Regions from separate parts of the Pseudoxanthobacter sp. M-2 genome, predicted to be linked through region 2. Evidence: riboswitches for the same ligand, from Rfam matches in the RefSeq annotation. Region 2 holds a riboswitch; the other holds the start of a gene.
The links. A riboswitch is a leader RNA that binds a small molecule or an ion and turns the genes downstream of it on or off. The one in region 2 is predicted to bind cobalamin.
Positions count from the first base shown of each region.

Region 1: another riboswitch for cobalamin. It lies ahead of RUR49_RS00915 (CbtB domain-containing protein); the one in region 2 lies ahead of RUR49_RS14390 (BLUF domain-containing protein).

Region 1 is NZ_JAWDIR010000001.1:184,216-187,609, reverse strand. Features, by position in the region: gene RUR49_RS00925 (precorrin-8X methylmutase) at 1-494, opposite strand, end outside; gene cobO (cob(I)yrinic acid a,c-diamide adenosyltransferase) at 653-1,270, opposite strand; cobalamin riboswitch at 1,319-1,532, shown strand; gene RUR49_RS00915 (CbtB domain-containing protein) at 1,565-1,750, shown strand; gene RUR49_RS00910 (CbtA family protein) at 1,758-2,489, shown strand; gene RUR49_RS00905 (DUF1636 domain-containing protein) at 2,552-2,983, shown strand; gene cobW (cobalamin biosynthesis protein CobW) at 2,980-3,394, shown strand, end outside.
Region 2 is NZ_JAWDIR010000022.1:592,869-596,262, reverse strand. Features, by position in the region: gene RUR49_RS14395 (methyl-accepting chemotaxis protein) at 1-643, opposite strand, end outside; cobalamin riboswitch at 1,019-1,237, shown strand; gene RUR49_RS14390 (BLUF domain-containing protein) at 1,344-2,585, shown strand; gene RUR49_RS14385 (DUF6894 family protein) at 2,685-2,936, opposite strand; gene RUR49_RS14380 (TetR/AcrR family transcriptional regulator) at 3,280-3,394, opposite strand, start outside.

The DNA of each region.
Region 1 (3,394 bases), on a different contig from region 2:
GGAATGCCGAGGATGGCGGCCGGGCGCGGCGCGCCGGCGTCGAGGCGCTCGAGCAGGCGGAAGAGGGCGGTCGGGGCGTTGCCGATCGCCACCACGGCGCCGGCCATGTGCTCGTCCCAGAGGTCCACCGCCGCCGCCGAGCGCGTCGTGCCCATCTCGGCCGCGAGGCCGGGCGTGCGCGGGTCGTTGAGGGTGCAGATCACGGCGTTGTCGACCGGCAGCCGCGCCCGCGTCACACCGCGCGCCACCATCTCGGCGTCGCACAGGATCGGCGCGCCGGCTGCGAGCGCCGCCCGCGCCGCCGCCACCACGCCGGGCGAGAACGCGATCACGGACGCCGCCTCCACCGCGCCGCAAGCGTGGATCATCCGCACCGCCACGTCGGCCTCCTCCTCAGAGAAGGCCGACAGGTCCGCCTCGGCCCGGATGATCGCGAACGAGCGCTCGTAGATGCCGGTGCCGTCGCGGACATAGTCGTAGCGGGGTGCCGTCATCGCGCCACCGATCCCGCCGGCCGGAGCTGATCTTCGCCTCGCCGCACCACCGCACTCCCCGCTCGCCGCGTCAGGCCGCGGCGCCGTCGTTCCGCCCGTTGTCTCCGCCGCCGCATCGCGCCGGTCAAGTGCGCGCGACGCGAACGGGGGGCCGGCGCTCAGACCTCCACCCCCTCCTGCGCCTTCACGCCGGCGGCAAAGTGGTGCTTGGTCGCCGCCATCTCGGTGACGCAGTCGGCGGCGGCGACGAGCTCCGGCTTGGCGTTGCGGCCAGTGACGACGACGTGCAGGCCCGCGCGCCGCCCGGCCAGCCGCGCCACCACCGCCTCCAGCGGCAGATAGTTGTAGCGAAGCGCAATGTTGAGCTCGTCGAGCACGACGAGGCCGAAGGACGGGTCGTCGAGGAAGGCCTCGGCCTGCGCCCACGCCTTTTCGGCGGCGGCGATGTCGCGGGCGAGGTCCTGCGTCTCCCAGGTGAAGCCCTCGCCCATCGAACGCCACACCACCCGGTCGCCGAACGTCTCGAGGGCGGCGCGCTCGCCACTGTCCCAGGCGCCCTTGATGAACTGCACCACCGCCACCCGCCGGCCGCGCCCGAGCATGCGCAGCGCCAGCCCGAAGGCGGCCGTCGACTTGCCCTTGCCGGGGCCGGTGGTGACGATCAGGAGGCCCTTCTCGACCGTCTTCCCCGCCACCTCGGCGTCCTGCACCGCCTTGCGCTTTTCCGCCTTCGCCTTGTGGCGCGCCGCCTCCGCCTCGTCGATGTCCCGGGTCATGAGTCCTCTCCGGCCCGGCCGACTCGATTGACGGCCGGCGTCCCCGTCCTGTACCAAATCCTCGACGGTCCTTCCCTGTTCGGAAGGTGAAAAGGGAACGCGGTGCGGCTTTCTTCGAGAGGAGAGCGCCAAATCCGCGGCTGCCCCCGCAACTGTGAGCGGCGAGCCCGCGTCGAAGGCCACTGGAACCGTCGGTTCTGGGAAGGCGGCGCCGGGCGGTGACCCGTGAGCCAGGAGACCTGCCGTCAGACCTTTACTCGTTGCGCCGCCGGTGGGGCGGCGACGGAGGATGACATGACGGAATTTTCGAAAGAACTCGCCGCCACCCGGCCACAAGCCCGCTCCGAGGCCCTGATCGCGGCTGCGATCGCCTTTGCGATCGGCGCGTTCATGGTCTTCGGCGTGGGCTTCGCCCATTCCGATGCGCTGCACAACGCCGCGCACGACACCCGGCATACGCTCGCCTTCCCCTGCCACTGAGCGGGCCATGCTCGGACGTATCCTGTCGGTCGGCTTGCTGGCCGGCCTTGCCGTGGGACTTGCGATCGCGGTCCTGCAGCACTTCTCCGTCACCCCCCTGATTCTCCACGCCGAGAGCTTCGAGCACGCCGGCGAGGCCGCCCATTCCGGCGTCCTGCACGATTTCGGCGACGCCAAGCTGATGCTCGCCCACTCCGTCGCCGAGCACGCCGACGGCGAGGAGGGCTGGGCGCCCGAGGACGGCCTCGAGCGGACGGCGTTCACGGCGCTCGCGACCCTTCTCGCCGGCGTCGGCTTCGCGCTGATGCTGACGGCGGCAATGGTCGCCTCGGGGGAGACGATCTCCGAGCGCACGGGCCTCGCCTGGGGCGCGGCCGCCTTCGTGGCGGTGGTGCTGGCACCGGCCTTCGGGCTGCCGCCGGAGCTGCCGGCCTCCGCCGCCGCCGGCCTCGACGCCCGCCAGCTCTGGTGGGTCGTCACCGTGGCGATGACGGCCGTTGCGCTGTTCCTGTTCCTCAAGGTCGACCGGCCTTGGGCGAAGCCGCTCGCCGTCGTGCTGGCGCTCGCGCCGCAGATCGTCGGCGCGCCGCAGCCGGCAGAGTTCACCTCGGCCGTTCCGGCGGAGCTGCAGGGCGAGTTCGCCGCCCGCTCGATCGTGCTCTCCGGCCTGTTCTGGCTCGCCATCGGCTGGGCCGTCGGCGCGCTCTGGCCGCGGTTCGCCGCGAGGACGGCACCCTGAGCGCGCTCGTCGAGGCCCCGTCGCCGGCGCAAGCCGGGGACGAGGCATCGGCGGGGCCCGCGGTGACGGCGCCTGCTGAGGCGGGGCCGCTGCAGGCCTCGGTGTTCGTCTGCGTCAGTTGCCGCCGGCCGCGCGCCGAGGGCGAGACCGCCGGCGACCCGGCGATGCCCCACGTCGAGCCGGGCCGCAGCTTCGCCACCGCGCTCGCCGGGGCGCTCGCCGAGGAACCCGGCATCGCCGTCGTGCCGGTCGAGTGCCTCGCCGTCTGCCGGCGCGCCTGCACCGTCGCCTTCGTGGCCCCGGAGAAGTGGACCTACATCGTCGGCGACGTCGAGGGCGAGGCCCACGTCGCCGAGATCGCCACCGCCGCGCGCGCCTACGCGGCGAGCGAGACCGGCATCCTGCGCTGGGCCGACCGCCCGCCCGCCTTCAAGAAGGGCGTTGTCGCGCGCGTGCCGCCCACCGCCTTCAGACCCGAAAGGGCTCCGACATGAGCTTTGACACCCCCGCCTCCGCCCGCCCCGCCGACGCCCCGCTCGCCAAGGTGCCGTGCACGATCGTCACCGGCTTCCTCGGCGCCGGCAAGACCACCCTGATCCGCCACGTGCTGGAGACGGCGAACGGCCGGCGGCTGGCCGTCATGGTCAACGAGTTCGGCGATCTCGGCGTCGACGGCTCGATCCTGAAGGGCTGCGGCATCGAGAGCTGCCCGGAGGAGAACATCGTCGAGCTCGCCAACGGCTGCCTCTGCTGCACCGTCGCGGACGACTTCGTGCCGGCGCTCGACGCCATCCTCGCCCGCTCGCCAGCGGTCGACCACATTCTCATCGAGACGTCGGGCCTCGCGCTGCCAAAGCCGCTGGTGCAGGCCTTCAACTGGCCGGCGATCAAGAGCCGCGTCACCG
Region 2 (3,394 bases):
TGCGCCCGATCGGACCGATGACGCCGGCGAACGCCGTCCACAGCGAGAAGGCGAGCGCCCCGAGCCCGAGTGCGATGGTGGCGACCATCACGGCCGTGGCGAGTTCGTAGGCCCGCTCGACGGTGTCGTAGACCTGCTTCGACACCGACACCTGCAGGCCGATCAACGCGCTGATCGCCTCGGAGATCGGGTCGATCGCCGGGTAGAGGCGGTCGATCACGAACGCGTCGAGGGCGGCCGTGTCGTTGCTGCGCAGGATGGCGACGAGCGCCTCCACCTCGGCGGAGGCGATCGTCTTCAACCCTTTGGCCCGGTCGGCGAGCGCCCGCTCGTCGGCGTCCATGTAGGTCAGTTCGTAGGCGGCCCACAGGCGCTCGATGTCGCTGCGGGCCGCGTCGATGGCGGCGATGCCCGCTTCGCTGCCGATGTTGCCGTTGCGCACCTTGTGGGCCGCGTCGACGATGTTCACGGCATAGGCATCGGCGATCGCCTTGAGGTCGGCCAGCGGCACGACGCGGTCGGCATAGACCGTCACCAGCCCCTTCTGGGCGGTGCGGGCGGCGTAGAACCCCGAGGCGGCGATCGCCACGAGGGCGACGAGCATCAGGCCGAGCGAAAGCGACAACTTCGAGCGAATGGTCATGATGATCTCTGGGCGGGTGTGCACGGCTGATAGGAGGTCCCCGCATCGGGCGTGCGCCGCGACAGGGGGGCCGGTTGTGAGCGACTGGATGGGTCGTGGAGCGTCGGCCGAACGGGCCATCGCGGCCGGTCAGACGATCAGCCGACGCTTGCGCGAGGCTTGCGGCCGGGTCCTGCATCTCCCCTCGGAGCCGCCCGACCTGCTCCGTCGTGGACAAGGTGTGCTGCCCGGGCGGTGACGCCGGCAGGCCGGGAGCGTGCGCGACCAAGGCCGACGGCGGCGCCCGGTGGGCGGGCCGTCCGCGGCCAGCCGCGCGGGCGGAAGAACTGGGCTGTGCGGCGACCGTCAACGCGCCTTGACACTTTGTGCCGGTGTGCAACGATGGGGAGCTTCGGTCCTCGCGGATAGACGAAATCTCTGAGGCTAAGAGGGAATCCGGTGCGCTGGTCGCCAGCAACGCCGGAGCTGTTCCCGCACCTGTGAGCGGAGAGCCGTCTCGCCTGGAACGCCACCGCCGGGGTCCGCCCCGTCACCACGGCCTTCCGCCGCGACCGTCCGTGAGCCAGGAGACCTGCCGGGGTCTGGACGTTCGCGGGCGGGGTGCACCGGCGGAACGCCTCGGCCTGGTGTGCCCGTTCCGGCTGCCGGTCCGGGGGCGTGCCTCGATCACTCCCGATAAAAAATCGTTTGGGAGGATCGGATGGCTGGCCTGGCGCGCGACATCTCACCGGCGGACGACGTCGCGGACCTGTCGGATGCTGGCCGCCGTGAACCCGGTCTCCGCGAGCCGTCCCGCCTCGAGCCGTCCCGTGTCGCTCTGGCCCGCCCGCTCGTCGATCCGGCCCTGACGACGCTGTCCTATCGCAGCCGCGCCCGCGACGTTCCGGGCGAGGACGAGATCCAGCAGCTGCTTCTCGATGCCCGCACGCGCAACCGCGCGCTGGGCGTCACCGGCATGCTGCATTTCACCGGCGGGCGCTACTACCAGTGGCTCGAGGGGCCGGACAAGGGCGTCGCCGAGGTCTGGCATTCCATCCGTTGCGACGGCCGCCACGCCGAGGTCGAGCTCCTCGGTGCGCGGGCGGCGCCAGCGCGCCTGTTCGCCGGCTGGGACATGCAGTGGTTCCGCCACGCCGATGCGGCGGCCGATCCGGGTGGCATCGCCGAGCAGCGCGCCCGCACGGAGGACGCCGCGGCGCTCGCACACTTCGCCGTCGCGGGCGACCGTGCCGCGGTGGACGCCCTGCTCGCCGGCCGCCTCGTGCCGGGCAGCCCGGTGCGCTCCCTGTTCGGCAGCCTGCTCGAGCCGGCCGTCCGCCTCCTCGGCGACTGGTGGCGCGAGGACCGCTGCCGCGATGTCGACGTGACGCTCGCTCTCACCCTTCTGCAGAGCGCCGTCCGCCCGCTGGTGCTGCCCCATCCCGTCCCCTTCCAGGCGAAGGCGTGCCGCGTTCTCGTCACCCCGCAGCCGGGCGAGCACCACATCCTCGGCTCCGCCCTCGTCGGCGAGTGCTTCTGGGACGCCGGCTGGAACGTCTCGGTGGAGTTCCCGAACACCGATGCCGAGCTGTCGGCGCTGGCGGAGGGCACCTGGTTCGACGCGATCACGCTTTCGCTGAGCGACGTCTACGGCCGCGAGGAGTGGCTGCCGCGCATGGCCGAGACGATCCGCGCCGTGCGCGCCGCCTCCCGCAATCCCGATCTCGTCGTCGGCGTCGGCGGGCGGGCCTTCCTCCACCATGCCCAGATGGCGGCCGTCACCGTCGGCGCCGACATCGGCGTCTCCTCGGCGATCGAGGCGGTGGACGAGGTGAGCTACGCGATGTACCGCCGCGCCACCTTCTCGATGCGCCGCTCCAGCACCCCGACCACCCTCGTCGCCCCGCCCCCGGTCATCACGCTGGCCGCCGCCGTCTCGCCGGGCTGGAAGATCGTGCACTGAGGGGGAGGGGACGGTCGCCGGCACCGCTGCAGGCGGCCTTCCGATCTCAGTTTCATGAAGGCAGCCGCCTGGCGGCTGATGCCTCTGCCACCGGGCGCTCTAGCGCCCGCGTGCGGTGGTCGCCGGCGACCGGTTCGCGGTCACGTAGATCACGTAGAGGATGAGGCCCCGCTGATCGGTCACGTCGATCTGCCAGTCCTCGTCGACCCAGAGCTGGTGCGCGTGCTCGGTCAGAAGTTCGCCGATGCGCTTGGCGGCCTCGACGCGCGCGGCCGTGCTGTCCGGCAGCTCGGCGCCCTGCGTGAGCATGACATGGGTCGGGGTGCGGACCTGGAAATTGTAGAACGGCAACGGCGCCTCCTCTGGCCACAGAACGCCACCGGCGCCGAAAGTTTCCCGGCGGCACCGACCCGCGCTCTGCATCAGTCGACGCTCGCAGCGATTGCTTCACCTGAAGGTCCCCTCGGCTCTGCCTCGCCCGGTCATCACGCCCGCCGCCGCCGTCTCGCCGGGCGTCGAAGATCGTGCACTGGGGGGCAGGGCAGGGCAGGGGGCGCGCGTGGCTCTGCCGCCCGTTACACGTGCCCTGCTGGTCTCCACTCTCCTTCGTCATTGCCGGCCTTGTGCCGGGAACCCGAGCGACACCGCCACGGTGCGCGGCAGGGCGAGGGCGTCGACCGAGCCCCGGGCCCGACTATCCGGACGGGCCGGGCGGCGTGACGGCCTCGTCGGGGGACGCCGTCAGATAGGCGAGGAGAAGGATCTTCACCTCGCTCAGCCGCGTCTCGTCCGCGCCGGCCCAGGGCAGC